Regions from separate parts of the Paenarthrobacter sp. NPDC089714 genome, predicted to be linked through region 3. Evidence: riboswitches for the same ligand, from Rfam matches in the RefSeq annotation. Region 3 holds a riboswitch; each other region holds the start of a gene.
What was found. Region 3 has a riboswitch for S-adenosylmethionine ahead of ACIPY3_RS03430 (aminotransferase class V-fold PLP-dependent enzyme). Riboswitches for the same ligand answer to the same signal wherever they lie in the genome.
Positions count from the first base shown of each region.

Region 1 (4,058 bases), on a different contig from region 3:
GCCTGAGCCGAGCAACGTGTTGAGTCCGTAGACCCGCTGCCCGGACGCGGCCGTCTCTTCGACGATTTCCCGCGAGCGCCCGATTAAAGTCAACGCATCATGGTTGAGTTTCACGTGAAACGCAGAATTTAACGCGACGTCTGCCACGAGCGGGACAGGGATCGGTGCCCTCCCGATCACCAGTACCCTCGGCTCGGGATTCATGGTCAGAAGTCCAGAAGGTTCTGGCGGAAACCGCCGTCGCCGTAGCTCGTCCGCAGCAAGCCCCGCCTCCGGAGTTCGGGAGTCAGTTTGTCCAACACGCCGTGGACCGTCACGGGATCGACGAAGCCGGAGAACAGGAAACCGTCCCCGCCGACAGCCGCGCCGGTCTCCTCGAGGTAATCAGCAATCTCTTCCGTGGTGCCGATGATCGAGTCTCCGGCTCCCCCGCTGCGGGCCTGCAGGATCTGGCGCAACGTGGACCCTGGAGGGGCTGCCCTGGAGAAGTGTTCCAGTGTTCCCTGGTTGCTGTTGGTGCTCAGGGTGGGGAGGGGCTCGTCGAGGTCGAACTTCTTGAAGTCGATCACCGAGAGGTAGGAGATCGAGTTGAGTTGGCTGTCGATATCCCGTTGTGTGAGCTCCCGGCGCTGCGCCCTCAGTTCCTCCGCCTCTGCAGTGGACCCCACCACGGTGGGCTTGAGGACGAAAAGGACCTTGACGTCGTCGGGGTTCCTGCCCGCCTTCGACGCCTCCTCGCGGATGGAATCGCGGTAGGCCTTCATGCCGTCCACACCGCGCGCCAAAGCGATCGCCACGTCCGCATTTCCGCCCGCGAACGCCTTGCCGCGGGGCGAGGCCCCGGCCTGTACCAGCACAGGTTCCTCCGGTAGCGGGGCCGTATTGAGGGGTCCACGAACCTTGAAGAAGTCGCCCTGGTGGTTGATCGGGTGAACCTTGGTGTGGTCCGCGAACCTGCCGGCCTCCACGTCCTCAAGCACAGCGCCAGGTTCCCAACTGCGCCACAGCCGCCTGACGACGTCGACGAACTCCTCAGCCTTCTCATACCGCAGGTCGTGCTCGATCTGTTGGTCCAGGCCATAGTTCTGGGCGGCGAGGTCGCTGCCCGAAGTGACGACGTTCCACCCGAGCTGCCCCTCGGAGAAGTGCTGGAGCGTGGCGAGGAGCCGCGCCGCGGTGAAGGGCGGGTAGAAGGAGGCGCTGACGGTCGGAACAATCCCCAGGTGCTGCGTGGCCGAGAGCAGGTACGGAACCAGGGCCAGGGGGTCGTGTTTGGGCGCGAAGGATGCGTGGGCCAAGGACACCTCGGCGGTGCCGCCGTAAGTATCCGGAACGGTGAGGGAATCCTCGATGATGAACAGGTCCAGCCCGGATCGCTCGAAGGCCCTGACGGCCTCCTGGTACAGCGCGGGTTTCTTCCAGTCGTAACCCAGTCCGTAGCCGGGCGTCCCCCAGCCTTGGACTCCGAATCCGTGGCCCACGAACCATCCAAAATGAAGCATGGGCTTGAGTGTAGAACTGCTGTGTCCGTTCACCGCGACCTGATTTCATGCGAAGTTACAGGGGGTCGTACTGCGTCAATTATGCTCCCGCGGCGTCACATTTGGACCCCGTTCGGCCCGCCCCGGGGAGGCACCGGTTACGCAACATGACGACGGCGGTGCAGTCGCCAAATGCGGCTTCCCGGCCGCGGATGTTACGTTTTTCTTGAGTAATGAGCACCAGCGTTAAGCCCTGACTTGCTGGTCGGCAACCCTCTCCCGCGGCGGGGTGCCTCAGGTGACTACTCGGCGTCTTCGAACTTCGAACTGCAAGCGTGACTGAGGAGCACCACGAATGCCTGAACCCACTGAAGAAAAACTCTCCTACCGCCTGATCACGGGTCCTGATACCCGTGACTTCTGCGAACGGATCTCCGCTGCTTTGGCCGAGGGCTACGTGCTGCACGGCAGCCCGGCGGCCACGTTCAACGGCGAAACCGTCATCGTGGCGCAGGCCGTGATCCTGCCCGCTGCGGTAGCCAGTTCGGACGCAGCTGTTGCGAGCGCCGTGGACGAGTTGGACAACTACGAGGAAGCATTCGAGGGCCACGCATGAGCTACGCAGGTGACCTGACCCCGCAGGACGCGTGGGCAAAACTTGAAGACGGCGCCATCCTGGTGGACGTGCGCACCGAGGGCGAATGGGCCCACATCGGTATTCCGGACACCAAGGCCACGGAGAACGATCCCCTGTTCATCCAGTGGAACCTCGCCGGCGGCATCCCGAACTCCCGCTTCCTGGAGGACCTGCAACAGCAGGCCCCCGAGGGCGACGGCGTGGAGCTCGTTTTCATCTGCCGTTCCGGCCAGCGCTCCATCGCTGCCGCCATCGCCGCTACTCAGGCCGGCTTCACGGCCTACAACGTCCTTGAAGGCTTTGAGGGCGAACCCGACCGTTATGGCGAACGCACCGTCAACGGCTGGAAGAACCGTGGCCTGCCGACCAACCTGGGGAACGACTAAAAGTGACTTTCAATCCTGACGCCGCCGGCTGGAGCCCTGACACCCAGGCCGTCCGCGGTGGCCTTGACCGTACCAACTTCCAGGAAACCGCAGAGCCGGTTTTCCTGAACTCCGGGTTCGTCTACGAATCCGCTGCCGCCGCGGAACGCGCCTTCACGGGCGAAGACGAGCGCTTCGTCTACTCCCGCTACGGCAACCCGACTGTGGCCACCTTCCAGGAACGCCTGAGACTGCTGGAAGGAACCGAGGCATGCTTCGCGACGGCGTCCGGCATGTCCGCGGTCTTCACTGCCTTGGGTGCCTTGCTGGGTGCCGGTGACCGTGTGGTTGCCGCCCGCTCACTGTTCGGCTCCTGCTTTGTGATCCTCAATGAGATCCTGCCGCGCTGGGGCGTGGAGACCGTTTTCGTTGACGGGCCGGACCTGGACCAGTGGCGTGCTGCCCTGTCCGAGCCGACCACAGCCGTCTTCTTCGAGTCCCCGTCCAACCCGATGCAGGAAATCGTGGACATCCAGGCCGTCAGCGAACTGGCCCACGCCGCGGGGGCGACAGTCGTCGTCGACAATGTCTTTGCCACTCCCCTGCTGCAGCGCTGTGGCGACCTGGGCGCGGACGTGATTGTCTACTCCGGCACCAAGCACATTGACGGTCAAGGGCGCGTCATGGGCGGGGCGATCCTGGGCACCAAGGAATTCATCGATGGCCCGGTCAAGCAACTCATGCGCCACACCGGCCCCTCCCTTTCCTCGTTCAACGCGTGGGTGCTCACCAAGGGCCTCGAAACCATCGGGCTGCGCGTGAACCACAGCTCGGCTTCCGCGCTGAAGATCGCCGAGTGGCTCGAGCAGCAGCCGGCCATCAGCTGGGTCAAGTACCCGCTCCTGAAGTCGCACCCGCAGTACGAGCTCGCCACCAAGCAGATGAAGGCCGGCGGAACCGTGCTCACGTTCGAGCTCTCGCCGTCCGGTGGCCGGACGGCCAAGGAAGCAGCTTTCGCGCTCCTGGACGGGCTGAGCGTCATCGACATTTCCAACAACCTGGGCGACTCCAAGTCCCTCATCACCCACCCGGCCACCACCACGCACCGCGCCATGGGACCGGAGGGTCGCGCAGCGATCGGGTTGAGCGATGGCGTGGTCCGGTTGTCCGTCGGTCTTGAGGACGTGGACGATCTCATCCTGGATCTGGAGAAGGCCCTCAAACAGGTCTAATCTTCATGCCATGAGGCATCCATACCGCCGGGCGGGGGCTGTCATCGTCGCGGGTTCCGTGGTCTGGTTGGTGGGGATTTCACCCGTTCCGCAGGTCTACACCACACAGGATCCAGCCGAACGCTTGCGGCTGCTGATGCGTGGCGAGCGGGGCTGGATCATGGGGCACCACCTGGCTGCCGCGGGAACTGCTGCCGTGCCGATGGGGTTCGCGGCCTTCGCCCAGGCGCTGCCTGGCGGAACGGCCAAGACCTTCGCGCGTGCGTCCGCTGCAGCATTGCTGGCGGGCGCACCGCTCTTTGTCTACAGCCTGTCGCGCAGGGCATCGGACCTTGAGCGTTTC
Region 1 is NZ_JBIVGX010000017.1:40,278-44,335, forward strand. Features, by position in the region: gene ACIPY3_RS20710 (aromatic amino acid ammonia-lyase) at 1-204, opposite strand, end outside; gene ACIPY3_RS20715 (NtaA/DmoA family FMN-dependent monooxygenase) at 207-1,535, opposite strand; SAM riboswitch class IV at 1,711-1,823, shown strand; gene ACIPY3_RS20720 (DUF1737 domain-containing protein) at 1,837-2,097, shown strand; gene ACIPY3_RS20725 (rhodanese-like domain-containing protein) at 2,094-2,504, shown strand; gene ACIPY3_RS20730 (O-succinylhomoserine sulfhydrylase) at 2,507-3,715, shown strand; gene ACIPY3_RS20735 (hypothetical protein) at 3,726-4,058, shown strand, end outside.
Region 1: it holds a riboswitch for S-adenosylmethionine, as region 3 does, so the genes downstream of both, ACIPY3_RS20720 (DUF1737 domain-containing protein) here and ACIPY3_RS03430 (aminotransferase class V-fold PLP-dependent enzyme) in region 3, are expected to answer to the same signal.

Region 2 (4,058 bases), on a different contig from region 3:
CTTTGACGACGTGCAGCACGTCAACATCGCAGTCCACGGCATAGAGTTCGTTTTCGCCACGCCCCCGCGGCTCGATGGTTGCCTGCAGGATCTGGAGCCTGCGCTCGGAACGCGCCGTCAGCAGCCGCTCCACAATGCCCTGGCCACCCAGGGAAATGCGCGGTCCATCGTCGCGCCGCGTCAGATGCGTTTCGGGCGCTGCGAACAAGTCGCCAACAGACACGGACAGCACCTGGCACAGCGTCACCAGCGAGGCCACTGACGGTGAGGTGAGGTCCCGCTCCACCCTGCTGAGGAAGCCTTTGGTCAGTCCCGTCGCGTCTGCAACCTGCTCGATAGTGAGCCGCTGCGCCTGCCGGGCTGCACGGATTCTGGAACCGATGGCAACGGGAACATTGCTGGGTTCAACGGGTAGAGCCTTCATTCACAAAACCTTTCAGGCCCGTCCGGGAGGCCCTGTCATTGGAGCCAATAGTAGCCGGACAGCCACGGCAAAGACCCAGAATCCGCGGAACCATGACCAAACCACCTTGACTGTTACTCCCATCACAACATATCCTCATAGGCAACAAGTGTTGTCTGTGAGGCACACAACACACGTCCAACTCCGTTCGTCAGCACAGAGACTTCGACGCCCTGCAGGAGTATCGTCGAATACCCCAACCTCCGTGCATCAGCTCCAAGGAGCCACTCATGGACTCTTCGTTCATCAACATCGCCATTGTGGTGGTGTATTTGCTTGCCATGCTGGCGTTCGGCTGGTGGGGCAAGTCCCGCACCAAGAACAACAGCGACTTCCTGGTGGCCGGCCGCCGCCTGGGACCGTTCCTCTACACCGGCACCATGGCCGCGGTTGTCCTGGGTGGCGCATCCACCGTTGGCGGCGTTGGCCTGGGCTACAAGTTCGGCATCTCCGGCATGTGGCTGGTGGTGGCCATCGGCGCCGGCGTCCTCTTGCTGAGCCTGCTGTTCGCCGGCACCATCCAGCGCCTGAAGATCTACACGGTCTCGCAGATGCTGAGCCTCCGCTATGGAAGCAAGGCCACCCAGACCTCCGGCATCGTCATGCTGGCCTACACCCTCATGCTCTGCGCAACCTCCACCGGCGCCTACGCCACCATCTTCGTGGTCCTTTTCGACTGGGAACGCTGGCTGGCAATCGCCGTGGGCGGTGCGATCGTGCTGGTTTACTCCACCATCGGTGGCATGTGGTCCATCACCCTTGCTGACCAGGTCCAGTTCATCATCAAGACCGTGGGCATCTTCCTGCTGATGCTGCCGTTCGTCATGAACGCAGCCGGCGGCCTGGACGGCATCCGCCAGCGCGTTGATGCAAGCTTCTTCCAGATCGACGGCATCGGCCTGCAGACCATCATCACGTACTTCGTGGTGTACACGCTTGGCCTCCTGATCGGCCAGGACATCTGGCAGCGCGTCTTCACGGCAAAGACCCCCACGGTTGCACGCTGGGGCGGCGCAACCGCCGGCGTCTACTGCATCCTCTACGGTGTAGCCGGCGCCCTGATCGGCCTCGCCGCACGCGTGGCCTTGCCGGACATCGACGTGGCAAACCTCGGCAAGGACGTTGTCTACGCCGAGGTGGCAACGCACATCCTGCCCATCGGCATTGGCGGCCTGGTCATGGCAGCTGCCGTTGCCGCGATGATGTCCACCGCCTCCGGCGCACTCATTGCCGCGGCCACAGTGGCTCGCGCAGACGTTGTCCCGTTCGTCGCAAGCTGGTTCGGCAAGACCATCAACACCGACGACACGGAGAACCCCGAGCACGACGTCAAGGCGAACCGCTACTGGGTCCTGGGCCTCGGCGTCCTGGCGGTCCTGATCTCCATGGCGGCCCAGGACGTGGTCGTGGCCCTCACCATCGCATACGACATCCTGGTAGGCGGCCTCCTCGTCGCCATCCTCGGCGGCCTTGTATGGAAGCGCGGTACCGGCATCGCGGCAGCCTGGTCCATGGCCGTGGGCTCGGTCCTCACCCTGGTCCTGCTGATCCTCTTCGCAACGGGTGTGATCGAGAGCGCCGACGGCGTCTACGCGAACGATCCCATCTACTGGGGCCTCGGCGCTTCGTTCGTGACGTTCGTGGTGATCTCTCTGCTCACTCCGCCCACCGATGCCGCCGTCCGCGCGGCGTGGGACAAGCGGGTTGCTGGAGCCATCTCGGATGAGCTCCCGCTGGACGCCCACCCGGTCACCAGCCACAAGGCCTGACAGGCTCGATTCACTGCGGTAAACCAAGCAATTCACGACGGCGGCGCCACCCTTCGCGGGGTGGCGTCGCCGTTTGCGTCGTCCCCGGCATCCACAAGCACACCCACCCCCATTGCGGGGAGGCATTAGGATAGGACGCAGCTTCAAGAGATGTGGCGCCAAGCTCCGACTGGCCGCACACCAACCCCATGTTCACGGGTGGTTCGGATGAGGAAGCGGCCCGCCCCGGACCAGAGACAACCGAGCGGGCAAGAGCACTCCCACCAAGGAGCAGTCCTTGCCGTACCAGGCTGAAACCAGCACGATCCAAGATCCCGCACACCGAGCAGGCGCATCCCAAGCGGCTTTGATCAACGCCAGCCCCATCGAAAGCGCCGCCCCCGCAGTCCGGGTGATTCCCGTCGTCGATCTCGTCCACGGCACGGTGATCATTGCAGCGCGCGGCCGCGCCGAACGCTTTCACCACCCCGAGCCCCGGCTGCTGGCCGCGGCGTTGGCACGGTCCGTCCGCGCCGCGCGTTGGTGTTCCGCGTCGCAGACGCTGACGGTGACCGTTGCCGCCGTCGGACGTGCCGCCGGGCGCGAGCGGCTCTTCAACCTGGTGCCGGCCGCCTAGGAGTCGTCGCCGTCGCCGCGGAATTCTTCCTCTGCCTCATCGAGCGGCACAATGCGCTCGTCGTCGTCCGCCACCTCGCCTTCCTCTGCCCAGGCCTCGTCCACTTCCTGGTCCTCGTTGTAGTCGTAGGCCGGATCCGATTCGATGGTTGCCCGTTCCGGGTGGTGGGGATGTGATTCGGTGCTCATGCTGCAACCTCCGTCCGACGGGCCGCACCAGGCGGTCCACTGACCGATGTGCGGGGAGTGCCCCGCCCCTGTCTATCCATCTGAGCACCGCCTCAAGGAGGGGTCAAGGGAGGGTTGCCGACGGCCGCAGCGCCGCTGCAGCAGGGTACGGAATTAAGGCATGCCGAACATTCCCGCTAAGGAATACCAGCCAAAAATCCCCGGAAATAAGCGGTACAGTGGGCGGTGCAAAGGGGCCGTAACCGTCCCATCAAGCCCAGGAGAAACAGTGCAACAGCACCAGGAATCCCACGGTCCGTCGAGCCCCGCTCCGGCCCCCCACCCCGCAGACGAAGCCCCGCGAACACCCACGCAGTCGGATATCCGGCGCTGGCGGCAGTACCTGGCAGACGAACGGGCCGAGGCCGCCGTCTACCGCGAACTCGCCCAACGCCGTGACGGCGAGGAACGCCAGATCCTCCTGGCCCTGGCAGAGGCGGAAGGCCGGCACGAAGCCCACTGGCTCAAGCTGCTCGGGGAACACGCCGGCATGCCCAAGGCGGCGTCCGCACGCAGCCGGCTCCTCGGTTTCCTGGCGCGGCACTTCGGATCCGTCTTCGTCCTCGCGTTGGCCCAACGTGCTGAGGGGCGCTCCCCCTATGGCACCGACCCGTACGCCACCCCCGCCATGGTGGCCGACGAGCAAATCCATGAGGAAGTTGTCCGCGGCCTCGCAACCCGCGGCCGCAACAGGTTGTCCGGCACGTTCCGCGCAGCGGTTTTCGGCGCCAACGACGGCCTGGTCAGCAACCTTTCCCTGGTGATGGGCATGGCCGCGACGGGCGTTTCCAGTGCCGTGGTGCTGATGAGTGGCGTTGCCGGCCTGCTGGCGGGTGCGCTGTCCATGGGTGCCGGCGAGTACGTCTCCGTCCGGTCGCAACGGGAACTGCTCAACGCCACCCTTCCCACCCAGGCCACGTTGGCCGCAGCGCCGTCCTTGGACGTGGAGCACAACGAACTCGTCCTGGTGTACCTGGCGCGCG
Region 2 is NZ_JBIVGX010000005.1:209,670-213,727, reverse strand. Features, by position in the region: gene ACIPY3_RS11825 (helix-turn-helix domain-containing protein) at 1-424, opposite strand, end outside; gene ACIPY3_RS11820 (sodium:solute symporter) at 694-2,232, shown strand; SAM riboswitch class IV at 2,374-2,493, shown strand; gene ACIPY3_RS11815 (hypothetical protein) at 2,510-2,848, shown strand; gene ACIPY3_RS11810 (hypothetical protein) at 2,845-3,036, opposite strand; gene ACIPY3_RS11805 (VIT1/CCC1 transporter family protein) at 3,305-4,058, shown strand, end outside.
Region 2: it holds a riboswitch for S-adenosylmethionine, as region 3 does, so the genes downstream of both, ACIPY3_RS11815 (hypothetical protein) here and ACIPY3_RS03430 (aminotransferase class V-fold PLP-dependent enzyme) in region 3, are expected to answer to the same signal.

Region 3 (4,058 bases):
GCGAACCCGGAGCCTCGCACCGGCTTCATCGACCGCGCACTGGTAGCAGCCTACGACGCCGGCATCGAGCCGCTGCTCCTCGTCACCAAGGCGGATGTCAAGGATCCTGCCGAACTGCTGGCCAATTACCTCAGCCTCGACTTTCCGGTCATCATCAGCCGCACGGCGGATTCGCAGGCCTCCGGCATCGATGCACGTTCAGACGACGGGCTCTCCGCCCGTTTGGACAGCGACGCCGTCTCCCGCCTGCGTTCCCACCTCGACGGCAAGGTAACCGTCATGCTGGGACACTCCGGCGTGGGCAAATCCACCATGGTCAATGCCCTCACAGGAGCCGAACGGGCGACCGGTGGGGTCAATGCCGTCACCGGGCGCGGACGCCACACCTCCTCCTCCGCCCTGGCCCTCAAACTGGCGGACGCTCCTTCCGGCAGTTGGATCATCGACACCCCGGGCATCCGTTCGTTCGGCCTTGCCCACGTTGATGCCGACCGCATCCTGCATTCCTTCCCCGATCTGGAGCCCGGCACGGAAGCCTGCGACCGTGGCTGCAAACATGACGCGAGTGCAGTGAACTGCGGGCTGGATGAGTGGGTCAACCAAGGCAACGCCGGTCCTTCCGGCGTGGCCCGGCTGGCTTCGCTCAGGCGCCTGCTCGGTGCCGACCCCCGCCTGGAGGCCAAGGAAACCAAGGAATTGGGCACCGTCAACTGAGGGTCGGAGCCTCACCTCCCCCGGGGCGTGGAGGATTCACGATAGTTTGGTGGCATGACCCAACCCGTTTCCAGCTACAACGATGACTTGCGATTGGCCCACGTCCTGGCCGATTCCGTGGACGCCCAGACCATGGACCGGTTCAAGGCTTTGGACCTGCAGATCGAAACCAAACCCGACCTGACGCCGGTCACGGATGCGGACAAGGCCGCTGAGGAAGCCATCCGCGGACAGTTGTCGCGTTCACGCCCCCGCGATGCCGTCCTCGGTGAGGAATTCGGAAGCAGCGGCCACGGTTCACGGCGCTGGGTCATCGACCCCATCGACGGCACCAAGAATTTCGTCAGGGGCGTCCCCGTGTGGGCAACCCTCATCGCCCTGATCGACGAAGGCGAACCCGTGGTGGGCGTGGTCAGCGCACCAGCCTTGGGCAAGCGCTGGTGGGCGGCCAAAAGCATGGGCGCCTACATGGGCCGCTCGTTGGCCTCGGCCACCCGGCTGAAGGTTTCCAACGTTTCCACGCTCGCGGATGCGTCCATGTCCTACTCGAGCCTTTCCGGCTGGAAGGAGCGCGGGAACCTTGACGAGTTCCTCGGCCTCACCGAGGACATTTGGCGTACGCGCGCCTACGGGGACTTCTGGTCCTACTGCCTGGTGGCAGAAGGCGCCGTTGACATCGCCTGCGAGCCCGAATTGAACCTCTATGACATGGCGGCCCTCGTGCCGATCGTCACGGAGGCGGGCGGCCGGTTCACTTCCCTTGAAGGTGAGGATGGCCCCTTCGGCGGCAACGCACTGGCAACCAACTCGATCCTGCACTCCGAGGTCCTGAAACGCCTCAATCCGGGAATCGACGATCTCCTCTGAATTTTCGACGGCGGACACCTCCCCTGGGAGGTGTCCGCCGCACTTTATTCGCCAAATCCGCCCTTTCCGCATCCTGCGTAACAATGCGCTTAACAAAGTGGACGGCTTTGTGTCCGGCATGCGGGGTGCCTTAATGTCTACTACAGGTCACGAGTGCCAGCGCTAAACCCCGGTTTGCTGGCCGGCAACCCTCCATTCGCGGTGGGGTGCCCCGGGTGACGACCAGGCCGGTCCGGAACGGATACGGCAAGCGCGGATCCCCCCGCAAGGGGGTCCCTCTTGAGTGAGGTCCCATGAGCACTGTTACGTTCGAATCCACCGTCCTTCCCACTGCCACGCAGGAAGCCGCGGCCGCCAGGCCCCTTGCCGCCGTGACTGGCGCCGAACTGCAGGCGCCCCTGATCCAGGGCGGCCACGTCCGCTACGCCAACCTCGACTATGGAGCTTCCGCGCCGGCGCTGACCATCGTGTCCGCGTACCTGAACGAGGTCCTGCCGTACTACGCGAGCGTGCACCGCGGAGCCGGATTCGCGTCCCAAATCAGCACGTCCGTCTATGAAAACTCCCGCGAGATCGTGCGCGACTTCGTGGGCGGGCGCCCCGATGACTCCGTCATCTTCACCCGTAACACCACCGACTCCCTCAACCTGCTGGCCGGCTGCCTTCCGCAGATCGACGGTACGCCAACCGGCGAAGTCCTGTACCTGGACATCGAACACCACGCCAACCTGCTGCCGTGGCAGGGCGTACCGCACCGCAGCGTCGTAGCCGCTTCCACGCTTGCTGCGACCCTCGCCAACCTGCGCCACGAACTGGCCCAAGGCGGAGTCTCCCTGCTCGCGGTCACCGGCGCCTCCAACGTGACAGGTGAAATCCTGCCCATCGCGGAACTGGCCTCCCTTGCCCACGAATTCGGTGCCCGCATCGTGGTGGACGCTGCCCAGCTCGCCCCGCACCGCCGGATCAACATCGCCGAAGCGGACGTCGACTACGTGGTCTTCTCCGGCCACAAGCTGTATGCACCCTTCGGTGCCGGCGTAGTGGTAGGCCGCCCCGATTGGCTCGACGCCGGAACGCCGCACCTTGCCGGCGGTGGCGCAGTCCGTGAAGCCCGCCTCGACTCCGTCAGCTGGGCGACAGGTCCGGCCCGCCATGAAGGCGGATCCCCCAACGTCCTTGGCGCCGCCACCCTGGCCCGCGCCACGCAGGTCCTGGCCGGCCTTGACCAGCAGGCCTGGCACGACCACGAGGCCGCCATCCGCTCCTACCTTGTGGAGGGCCTGCAGGCCATCGACGGGGTAACCGTCCACCAGATCTTCAGTGATTCCACGGACACCATCGGTGTGGTCAACTTCTCGGTGGAGGGATTCGACGCCGGTCTGGTAGCCGCCTACCTGTCCGCGGAACACGGAGTGGGCCTTCGCGATGGCCGGTTCTGCGCACACCCGCTCCTCAAGCGCCTGGGCCTGCCGTCCGGTTCCCTGCGCGCCAGCTTCGGCGTGGGTTCCCGGCTGGAGGACGCCGCCCGGCTGCTCAAGGGAATCCAGGAACTGAAGGGCACCGGGCTGGGCTGGGACTACGTGGTGGACGAGGGCCGCTGGGTTCCGGCGAACGACCACCGCAGCTATCCCGAATGGGCCCCCAACACGCCCGGTACCGCAGGCGCTGCTCCCTGCACCGTGGACTGACCGCACTTTGCCGTAACCCGGCCAGCCCTGCCTTGCTGTAAATTCGTAGGGTATTTCCGGCGTTCGCGGTAGAGGAGTCTGTACACACCATGCGGTCCCAAGACCCTTCCAAGGGTTCGCATCAACCCGGCGGCCCCAAGCTGCACGCGGTCCGGCGCAAGGAACTGGGGCAAAGCTTCCAGGATGGCGGCGAGCACTACCACGTGGTGCGTCCCGGCTACCCTGCAGACTCCGTGGATTGGCTTCTTCCTGCCGGCGCGAAGTCCGCGGCCGACATCGGCGCGGGCACGGGAAAATTCACCACGCTGCTCGTGGACCGAGGTCTTGAGGTTGCCGCCGTCGATCCTTCCACGGACATGCTGGCGCAACTGCGCCTGTCGTGCCCGCAGGTCCATGCGTTGGAGGGCACCGCCGAGGCGAGCGGACTGGCGGACTCAGCTTTCGACGTCGTCAGTGTTGCCCAGGCCTGGCATTGGTGCGATCCCGTCAAAGCCAGCACGGAAATCGCCAGGGTGCTCCGTCCGCATGGCGTCCTGGGCCTGATCTGGAACCAATTGGATACTTCCGTCCCCTGGGTGCACCGCCTTTCACGCATCATGCATGCCGGCGACGTACACAAACCGGGTTTCCGGCCGGCCATCGGTCCGGAGTTCACCGGCTTGGAATGCCATGTCACCCATTGGGAGGATGCTGTGTCCCCCGGGGACATCATGGAATTGACCAAGTCGCGCAGCTATTACCTTCGAGCCAACGAGGCGACCCGTGCCAAGGTCATGGGAAACCTGGAGT
Region 3 is NZ_JBIVGX010000001.1:703,262-707,319, reverse strand. Features, by position in the region: gene ACIPY3_RS03440 (ribosome small subunit-dependent GTPase A) at 1-714, shown strand, start outside; gene hisN (histidinol-phosphatase) at 769-1,581, shown strand; SAM riboswitch class IV at 1,727-1,840, shown strand; gene ACIPY3_RS03430 (aminotransferase class V-fold PLP-dependent enzyme) at 1,875-3,269, shown strand; gene ACIPY3_RS03425 (class I SAM-dependent methyltransferase) at 3,359-4,058, shown strand, end outside.